3 regions of the Mesorhizobium sp. L-8-10 genome follow, and region 1 is predicted to be linked to each of the others. Evidence: predicted binding sites of a transcription regulator. Region 1 holds the regulator's gene; each other region holds the start of a gene.

Region 1 (3,272 bases):
GTTTTCGGGAACGAGGCGCCTAGCGCGCAGGCGTTTACCCTGGCGCACGAACTGGCGCACGTCGTTCTGCGGCAGAGCGGCATCATCGCGCCGCTTGCGCATCCGAATCAAGGAGGCAAGACACACACCGAGGCTTGGTGCGATCAGTTTGCCGCGTCGTTCCTGATGCCCAAAGAGGCGGTGATTCAGCTTCTCGGCGAGGTGCCCGCGCGTCGTCTTGATTCCATATCGGATGATCGCCTGTCGTCAGCGGCAAGCGCTTTCCGGGTTAGCCCCCATGCGATGCTCATTCGCCTAGTGCATCTCGGCTATGTGGATCGCCTCTACTACTGGGAGATAAAAAAGCCTCATTTCGACCAAGAGGAGGCTAACTATCGAGCCTTTGGACGAGCATCGTATTATGGTACGAGGTACAAGAACGCGCTGGGTGATCTTTATACCGGCCTTGTTATGGAGGCCTGGGCGAACGGCCGCATAACAAATCACAACGCGGCTCAGTATATGGGCATAAAGAACCTGCAGCATCTTTACGACATACGCGATCATTTCGGTGTGCCGTGAGGAGGTATTGCTTCGATACATCTGGAATCTCGAATCCGCTGGAAACGATGCCAGAAGACATTCACAAGACGATGTGGGCGGGGTTCTGCGAACGAGTCGAGGACGGACTGATCGGCGCCACAACCGAAATTCACGATGAAATGTGCCACATCCCCGGCGACGTGGGCGCGTGCCTGATCGCAAACAAATCGACGATCGTACTGGAAGTCGGCGAGGATTGGGATTGGCGAACCTACATCGAGCACGCCCAGCGGATGCAGGTTGATCACAAGGACTTCATCTCCGAGTTCACCGGCGGATCGGCCAAGACGATCTGCCTGAATGATCTTACCATCATTGCTCTTGCGAAGACTCTTGGCTTGCCGGTCGTCAGCATGGAAAGGCTGGTGTCGGAAGACCCTAGCACGAAGAAAAGGCGTATTCCCAATATCTGCAAGGCTGAAGGCGTGGAGCACCTAAGCTTCAATGATTTCCTTCGTAGAGAGCAGCTGACCTTCTAGCCACGCCGCTTTGCCGCGGGCCGTTGAGTTCCCCGCCAGCCTGTCTATATCATCGGTCATCAGGAGCTTTCCTCGTCGATGACGAAACCGGTCGTGGATCAGACACTGCAATCACTCGATGCGCGTTCGCGCGACATCTTCCGCCAGATCGTCGATACCTATCTCAAGGACGGCGAGCCGCTGGGCTCACGCAACCTGTCGCGCATGCTGCCGCAGTCGCTGTCGCCCGCCACCGTGCGCAACGTGATGAGCGACCTGGAGCATCTCGGCCTCATCTATGCCCCGCATATTTCGGCGGGCCGGCTGCCCACCCAACGTGGCCTGCGTTTCTTCGTCGATGCCTTCATGGAACTGGGCGACCTCTCCGACGAGGAGCGCCGGGTGATCGAGGCCCAGGTCAAGGCATCGGGCAGCGGCGCGACGCTGGAGCATGTGCTGACCGAGGCCACGCTGATGCTATCGGGCATGTCGCGTGGCGCGGGTCTGGTCGTGGCCGCCAAGAACGAGGTGGCGCTGAAGCATATCGAATTCATCCAGCTCGAGCCGACGCGGGCGCTCGCCGTTCTGGTCTCGCAGGCCGGCGACGTGGAGAACCGCGTGCTCGACCTGCCGGCCGGCGTCACCGCCTCGCAACTCCACGAGGCCTCGAATTTCCTCAATGCCCATATACGCGGCCGTACCTTGGCCGAGGCGCGTGGCGAGATCTCACGACTCAAGGACGAGACAAAGGCCGCGCTCGACACGCTTTCGCAGGATCTGGTCGAGCGCGGGCTCGCCGTCTGGGCCGGCGCCGAAAGCGGGTTGCCGGCCCGGCTCATCGTGCGCGGCCGCGCCAATCTGCTCGAAAACGTCACGGCCCAGGCCGATATCGAACTGTTGAAGCATCTGTTCGAGGATCTGGAGACTCAGGACGGGCTCATGCAACTGCTCGACCTTGCCGAACAGGGATCGGGCGTTCGCATCTTCATCGGGTCGGAGAACAAGCTCTTCTCGCTGTCGGGTTCGTCGTTGGTGGTGGCGCCCTATCGCGACAAGGATGCGCGCGTCATCGGCGCGCTGGGCGTCATCGGCCCCACCAGGCTCAATTATGCGCGCATCGTGCCGATGGTGGACTACACGGCGCAACTGATCAGCCGAATGATGCGCTGAACCACGGGGGAGAATATGTTCGGTCTTATCGGCAAGATGCGAGCCCGGCCCGGCGAACGTGATGCGCTGATCGCAATCCTGCTCGAGGGCACCGAGGCGATGCCGGGATGCCTGAGTTACGTCGTGGCGAAGGATCCCGCCGATGCCGATGCGATCTGGATCACGGAGGTCTGGGATGGTGCGGCGAGCCATAAGGCCTCGCTGTCCCTGCCTGCCGTGCAGGCGGCCATCGCCCAGGCGCGGCCGATGATCGCCGGGTTCGATTCCCATGTGGAGACGGAACCGGTCGGCGGCGTCGGCATTTCCGGCTAAGCAGGTTTCGGAAAAGTGTCCACGGTTTCCAAGAGCCTGCGGCAAGAGAAGAGTTTAGTCAGGTGAAGCGTGGGCGAAGCCGCGCAAGCCCCCTTGGCAGCTTTCGCTTCGGGTGGGTTCGGCTAGGAATGGGGTCCCCCTCCGCCCCTTGATTTTTGCGACCCGAACATCGATATCGGGCGCGACTTCAGGAACTATTCGAGAGACGGCGATGAGCGACCAGGCAAAAGACGAACGCGCGCCCGATGAGACCGCGCTGAACGAGGCCGCGAACGGCAACGAAGCTGCGGGCGCTGAGACCGGCGGCGACTATGAGGTCGTCGTCAAGCTGATGAAGGAGAACGAGGAGTTGAAGGACCGCGCGCTGCGTGCCGCGGCCGATATGGAGAATCTGCGCCGGCGCACCGCGCGTGAACTCCATGACGCGCGCTCCTATGCCATGGCCAATTTCGCCCGCGACATGCTGTCGGTCTCGGACAATCTGCGTCGTGCCATCGATGCGATCCCGGCTGAGGCCAAGGCCGCTGGGGATGCCGGCTTCAAGACCCTGATCGAGGGCGTCGAGATCACCGAGCGCGCGATGCTCGCGGCGCTCGAACGCCATGGTGTCAAGAAGCTGTCGCCGGAAGGCGAGAAGTTCGACCCCAACTTCCACCAGGCGATGTTCGAGGTTCCCAATCCCGACGTTCCGGCCAATACGGTCGTGCAGGTGGTGCAGCCGGGCTATTCGATCGGCGAGCGCGTGCTCAG
Region 2 (3,272 bases), 1.5 Mb from region 1:
GTCGTCGTGAACCGAGAGCAGGCACACCAGAGCAGTCGGCTGCTGGCAGGTCAACGTGATCTCGTAGCCATAGCGGATCAGCATTGACTTGTGCCTCTACCGGAAATCGGCGGCGGTAAGCGTATAGGAGGTTTGGCGGCGATGGGAGTAGGCCTCGCGCGCGACATCGTGGATCGAACTGCGCGCCGTATCGAAAGCCGTCAGGCAGTCGGCTTCGGACAGTTGCGTCTTGCCGGGTTTTGCCAGCGCTGAGGTCTCGACAAAGAATGGCACCTCGAACATGCCGTCATGCCCGATGAAGCGAACGGCGTTGCGCACTTCGTCAAAGCTGCGGCTCGGATTGGGAAATTCGAGCGTCACCGTCGGCATTCCTCTGCCGTACTTGGTGCGGTCCGGATGCCTGCCATCGGGCCGCCTCCATCTCGGCGGCGCGCTTCGTTGCGGCGATTGAGCGACAGCATGCCGTCGGTCGCAACACGCTGAGTCAGCCCGATCATCGTGTTGCCGTCGATGCGGGCCGGAACCCCCGTGAAGACATGGTAGACGGTCCAGGAGCGATCCGCCTCGACACGTCGGCCATAGTGAAGATCCGGGGAGTCATGGCCGTGCGCGCCGCCCTCGTTTTCCCATCTGTCGATGGCGAAGTCCGCGGTCTTGCGTGTCTGCTCCGGGTAGCTGTTAGGGGCGTTCATGGTCGTGTCCTTTCTCCGTTCGGCACGTCGGCTTCGAGCGCGCCGGCATAGATCCAGCGCCGTCCCGATCGGTAATCGTCATGGCGTCGGGTCGTTGCGGCATGTTGAGCGGCATCGCCTTCCTTGCCCCGCAGGAGCATCACAGATTCAGTTCTTGCCCTTGCCGCGGGGTCCGTTGGCATTTGCGGCAACCTTGATCTGGTTCCCGAAGCTGCTTTCCGGCTTTTGTGGGGCCTTCTCCTGTTTTGGCTTTCTGATCTCGCGATTGCTTCGTTTCTGGCCCTTAGCCATGTCCGAACGTCCTTTCGATGAGAGTTGCGCCACTGCCGGATTGCGACATGTCGACCGGCTCGAGGCTGTCCTGCGTTGTTACCCGCTCATAACGTTCGTCATCGTTGCGGATGCGATATTGCAGCGAATCTCCCCGTGGTGGCAGCGTGCCGGTGATGTGGTAGATATCGGCGGGCAATGCTGGCCTGACGAAACCGCCCTTGAGCCGTACAGCCTGCCCGATCGTGAAGAGATGTGCAGGAGCTTCTTGCCGGGCGGGTCGGCTCGCGCGCCGGATGGGACTTGTTGATATCATGACTGTTGGTGATCCTTTTCGAGAGCGGCGTCGAGATCCGCAGGATCGATCGGCGCCATCTGATGTGTCTGGCCATCAATGCCGATGGCGGGCAGGTGGATGAAGGCGCCTACACGTCTCCAGGCGAGGCGGGAGGATACCTCCAGAAGCTCCTCATCCTGGTCTACGCGATAGTCACCGGCAGGCTGCGCGGCGTCGAAGCCGGGCAGCGTAAAGGGTGCGGAGAACCGGACGATCTTGTGTGTGGTGCGCGTTGTCATGGTCGATACCTCCGCAGAAGCACGCGACGGCGCTTCCTGCATATTCCCATTCGAACCGGAATGAATGTCCGTGCTGCCAGTACATCCGTGGTCAGCGGCGGGTTCATTCCTGGGTTCGAACAGAGCGATATGCGCGCCGGGGTCGGCGCTTGATGCATTCGCTATCGAGAATTCGGTGGTGAATGGCGGGTCTCTGACACCGCTAGAAGCCAAGTCGGCCAAATCAACGAGATTCACATATGGGATTTATCCACCTACTAAGCAAGGGTCACATGGATCTTATTTTATATGGAACTGAACAATTGCCCTTTCCATAAAAATAAAAATCCCTGAGAAGGCAGGAAATGCCTATTGAAAACAACAAATATCGTATCGATAGATGCGATCTGATTTCCAGAATTACGTTCTTTTAAAAGAAATACAGTTAGCACTCCTATCATTCGAGTGCCAAGGTCGCTATGTATCTGAGGTGGCCGCCCTATGCGCGGCCTCAGAAAGAACCCCCATGAAATTTCGGCCCCTGCATGACCGCGTCGTCATTCGACGTGCGGAAGGCGAGCTCACATCCAAAGGCGGCATCATCATCCCCGACACGGCGAAGGAAAAGCCGCAGGAAGGGGAGGTGATCGCCGTCGGACCCGGCTCCCGCGACGAAAGCGGCAAGCTGATACCCCTCGATGTCAAGGACGGCGATGCGATCCTGTTCGGCAAATGGTCCGGTACCGAGGTGAAGATCGACGGCGAAGATCTCCTGATCATGAAGGAGAGCGATATCTTGGGCATCGTCGAGAAGACCGTAACGGCCGCCAACAAGGCCGCCTGATCTCCGATCCCGCATCTCAGAACCGAACTGGAGCCGACATCATGTCTGCCAAGGAAATCAAATTCTCCACCGATGCGCGTGACCGCATGCTGCGTGGCGTCGAACTGCTGAACAACGCCGTCAAGGTGACTCTTGGGCCAAAAGGCCGCAACGTCGTCATCGACAAGGCCTATGGCGCACCGCGCATCACCAAGGACGGCGTCACCGTCGCCAAGGAGATCGAGCTTGCCGACAAGTTCGAGAACATGGGCGCGCAGATGGTGCGCGAAGTGGCCTCCAAGACCAACGACCTGGCTGGTGACGGTACGACGACGGCGACGGTGCTCGCCGCCTCGATCCTGCGCGAGGGCGCCAAGCTGGTTACCGCCGGCATGAATCCGATGGATCTGAAGCGCGGCATCGACCTGGGCGTCGCTGCCGTCGTCAAGGAGATCCAGGCGCGCGCCAAGAAAGTCAAATCCTCCGAAGAGATCGCGCAGGTCGGCACCATCGCGGCCAATGGCGACGCCACCGTCGGCGAGATGATCGCGAAGGCGATGGACAAGGTCGGCAATGAGGGCGTCATCACGGTCGAGGAGGCCAAGACCGCCGAGACGGAACTCGACGTTGTCGAGGGCATGCAGTTCGATCGTGGTTATCTCTCCCCCTATTTCGTCACCAATGCCGAGAAGATGCGCGTCGAGTTGGAGGAGCCCTATATCCTCATCCACGAGAAGAAGCTCGGCAACCTGCAGGCCATGCTCCCGATTCTGGAAGCCGTGGTGCAAAGCGGCAAGCCGTTGCTGATCATATCCGAAGATGTCGAGGGTGAGGCACTCGCCACGCTCGTCGTCAACAAGCTGCGCGGCGGGCTGAAGGTAGCGGCGGTCAAGGCTCCGGGCTTCGGCGACCGCCGCAAAGCCATGCTGGAG
Region 3 (3,272 bases), 1.3 Mb from region 1:
ACGATGCCCATGGCGATCATGTCGCCATACTCGCCGGTCTGGGCGTTGAAACCGAAGGTCGCGCCCTTGTTCTCAAGGATCTTGCCGGCAACGATCGAGGCTTCCGCACCGGCGTTGGCCGCGATCTGGCGGGCCGGAGCCTGCAGCGCACGACGCACGATGCTGATGCCAGCGGTCTGGTCGGAGTTTGCGCCGACAGCGTTGATGCTCAGCGAAGCGCGCAGCAGGGCAACGCCGCCGCCGGCAACGATGCCTTCTTCGACGGCTGCGCGGGTCGCGTTGAGCGCGTCGTCAACGCGATCCTTCTTTTCCTTGACCTCGACTTCGGTCGCGCCGCCGACGCGGATCACCGCGACGCCGCCGGCCAGCTTGGCCAGACGCTCCTGCAGCTTCTCCTTGTCGTAGTCCGAGGTGGTCTCCTCGATCTGCTGCTTGATCTGGGCCACGCGGCCCTGGATCTCTTCCTTCTTGCCGGCACCGTCTACGATGGTGGTGTTCTCCTTGGAGATCGACACCTTCTTGGCGCGGCCGAGCATGTCAAGGCCGACGTTCTCGAGCTTGATGCCGAGGTCTTCCGAGATGACCTGGCCACCGGTGAGGATGGCGATGTCTTCCAGCATGGCCTTGCGGCGATCACCGAAGCCCGGCGCCTTGACGGCGGCGATCTTCAGACCGCCACGCAGCTTGTTGACGACCAGCGTGGCCAGGGCCTCGCCTTCGACGTCTTCCGAGATGATGAGCAGCGGCTTCGAGGTCTGCACGACGGCTTCGAGAACCGGCAGCATCGCCTGCAGGTTCGAGAGCTTCTTCTCGTGCAGCAGGATGTAGGCGTCCTCGAGATCGGCAACCATCTTGTCGGCGTTGGTGACGAAGTAGGGCGAGAGATAGCCGCGGTCGAACTGCATGCCTTCGACGACTTCGAGTTCCGTCTCGGCGGTCTTGGCTTCCTCAACCGTGATGACGCCTTCGTTGCCGACCTTCTGCATCGCTTCCGCGATCATCTTGCCGACCGACTCGTCGCCATTGCCGGCGATTGTGCCGACCTGGGCAACCTCTTCCGAGGTCTTGATCTTCGTGGCGTTCTTGATCAGCGTCGAGACGACGTCGCTAACCGCGAGGTCGATGCCGCGCTTCAGGTCCATCGGGTTCATGCCGGCGGCAACCGCCTTGTGGCCTTCCTGGACGATCGACTGCGCCAGAACGGTTGCGGTCGTGGTGCCGTCACCGGCGATGTCGTTGGTCTTCGAAGCAACTTCGCGGACCATCTGTGCGCCCATGTTTTCGAACTTGTCTTCAAGCTCGATTTCCTTGGCGACGGTGACGCCGTCCTTGGTGATGCGCGGGGCGCCGAACGACTTGTCGATAACGACGTTGCGGCCCTTGGGGCCGAGCGTGACCTTCACCGCGTCGGCGAGGATGTTGACGCCGCGCAGCATGCGCTCGCGGGCGTCACGGGAGAATTTTACGTCTTTGGCAGCCATTTTGTACTCCTGGGCATTTCGCCCGAAATTCAGATTGGATGGTACGGATGAAAGGCAGCGGCGTGTTAGCCGATGATGCCCATGATGTCGGCTTCCTTCATGATCAGAAGGTCTTCGCCATTGAGCTTGACTTCGGTGCCCGACCACTTGCCGAACAGGATGCGGTCGCCGGCCTTGACGTCCAGCGGAACGAGCTTGCCGGCTTCGTCGCGGGCGCCGGAACCGACGGCGATGATCTCGCCTTCCTGCGGCTTTTCCTTTGCCGTGTCGGGTATGATGATCCCGCCGGCGGTCTTGGATTCGGATTCGACTCGGCGAACGACCACGCGGTCATGAAGCGGCCGCAAATTCGACTGTGCCATTTTTACTATCCCTGGTGCGCAGGTTGAAAGGTTCTCCGTTGCCGGAGGGTGGTTAGCACTCGCTATTGGGGAGTGCTAAGATGATCGTGAGATAGGCTGTAGGTTCGTACTTAGTCAAGACGGGCGGGGGGACGGACCGGAGGGCAAAAGATGTGGAATCGGCGCGGAAGCCGGACCCCCATTTACGGCGCAATCCCACTGCCTACGCGCGTTTCGGCCGTAAGCTTTGGGCCGACTTTTGTGTCTTATTTGGAATGTGAAATTATGTGAAATTAACGGCCGAGCAGTCGGCCGGAATCGACGGCCAGCCGAACAGTCTTGAGCCTTTTGCAATTCATCCCTAACCTCGGGTTGCATCGCCAAAAGGAGCGCTCATCGCTTCGGAGAACGTGCGGAACTTCCGGTCCTTGAGGTTGCGTAGTCGCGGCGCGAAGCGTTTGCCGATCAGGGCAAACAGCCCGAAGACGTGATCGCTCGCGCCGCCCGTATCGGTGAAGTGTTCCTGGATGTCGAGGATCGTGTCCTGGTCGAACAGCCCATCGAGCACATAGGCTGCCTCGCTTTCGGTCGGGCTGATCGGCAGGATGCTGAAGTAGCCGTACTGATCTGACAGATGGCTATAGAACTTCGAGCCCGGCTCGCTGCCATAGTGCAGATTGACGTCGCCGCGCTTCGCCGCTCGGTCGCTCGCGCGAAAGAACTGCCCATCGGATGACGCGGTCGTTCCATTGCCCCAAAATCGAGAATGTGGATGCCGGGTGTGCGCATCGGTGATGCATGCTTGCGCCGCGCGATAGGTCTCCGACCGGGCATGGAAGGTTCTCATCCAGCCGATCTGGTGAGCGCTAGTAGCGCGCGGTGGACACGGCAGCGCAGCCTGATGCTGGGTCGACTGGTATGCTTGATCGCTTGTGGCGACACCGTAACCGACGCTCACCTTTCCAATTCGGAGATCATGGTTAGAGCTGCCGATTGGCTGCCACCGCTGACGGCTGGTGAGCGGTCTTAAGCGAGCAGGGTCATTTACGTATGGGGCTTCGAGTGATGCCACACACGGTGCCTGCAAAAAGGGCAAATCCGACTGCTGAAAACCGCCGCAGTGCAAGGCTTGACGGCCTTCTTTCCTATACCCGTCCACGCGACCCAAGCTTTTCCCACAACGAATCAATCGTGGACCGAGGAAGGTGCAGCCGAAAAACATCGGACAAGACTCGCTGCAGTTCGCTCTTCGTTTTGAGGGTTTCTGTTTCCTCAATTTGGTTCCGAATCAAGCTGAAATCCTTGTTGAACAAGTTCGCAGGCCCTTCGGCTGTCAGCACGCTCATCATGAGGCTGGATGGAAACGGCGAACGGTCCCAGCGAGCGCAGATGAAGTTGGCGCCCTCAAAATCTGAGGGCAAGGCGGTGGCTCGATCGAAACCATAAAGAG

What was found. Region 1 encodes HrcA, which represses chaperone genes, less so after heat shock. Its sites were predicted from a motif close to GTTAGCACTCNCNNNNNGNGAGTGCTAAC; they were not measured.
Region 2: a site for HrcA is predicted at 1,962-1,990, ahead of JN280_RS08860 (co-chaperone GroES). Genes of this name have one in related genera too.
Region 3: a site for HrcA is predicted at 1,895-1,923, ahead of groES (co-chaperone GroES). Genes of this name have one in related genera too.

The regions. Positions count from the first base shown of each region.
Region 1 covers NZ_AP023263.1:354,229-357,500, reverse strand. Annotated here, with positions in the region: gene JN280_RS01580 (ImmA/IrrE family metallo-endopeptidase) at 1-561, shown strand, start outside; gene JN280_RS01575 (DUF4411 family protein) at 558-1,061, shown strand; gene hrcA (heat-inducible transcriptional repressor HrcA) at 1,140-2,210, shown strand; gene JN280_RS01565 (putative quinol monooxygenase) at 2,226-2,522, shown strand; gene grpE (nucleotide exchange factor GrpE) at 2,734-3,272, shown strand, end outside.
Region 2 covers NZ_AP023263.1:1,903,386-1,906,657, forward strand. Annotated here, with positions in the region: gene JN280_RS08835 (transglutaminase-like domain-containing protein) at 1-84, opposite strand, end outside; gene JN280_RS08840 (DUF1488 domain-containing protein) at 97-360, opposite strand; gene JN280_RS08845 (hypothetical protein) at 357-692, opposite strand; gene JN280_RS08850 (hypothetical protein) at 840-983, opposite strand; partial or broken gene JN280_RS40100 (hypothetical protein) at 979-1,278, opposite strand; gene JN280_RS08855 (hypothetical protein) at 1,275-1,538, opposite strand; gene JN280_RS08860 (co-chaperone GroES) at 2,044-2,361, shown strand; gene groL (chaperonin GroEL) at 2,403-3,272, shown strand, end outside.
Region 3 covers NZ_AP023263.1:7,533,432-7,536,703, reverse strand. Annotated here, with positions in the region: gene groL (chaperonin GroEL) at 1-1,481, opposite strand, end outside; gene groES (co-chaperone GroES) at 1,547-1,843, opposite strand; partial or broken gene JN280_RS35100 (Tn3 family transposase) at 2,208-2,699, opposite strand; gene JN280_RS35095 (arylamine N-acetyltransferase family protein) at 2,968-3,272, opposite strand, start outside.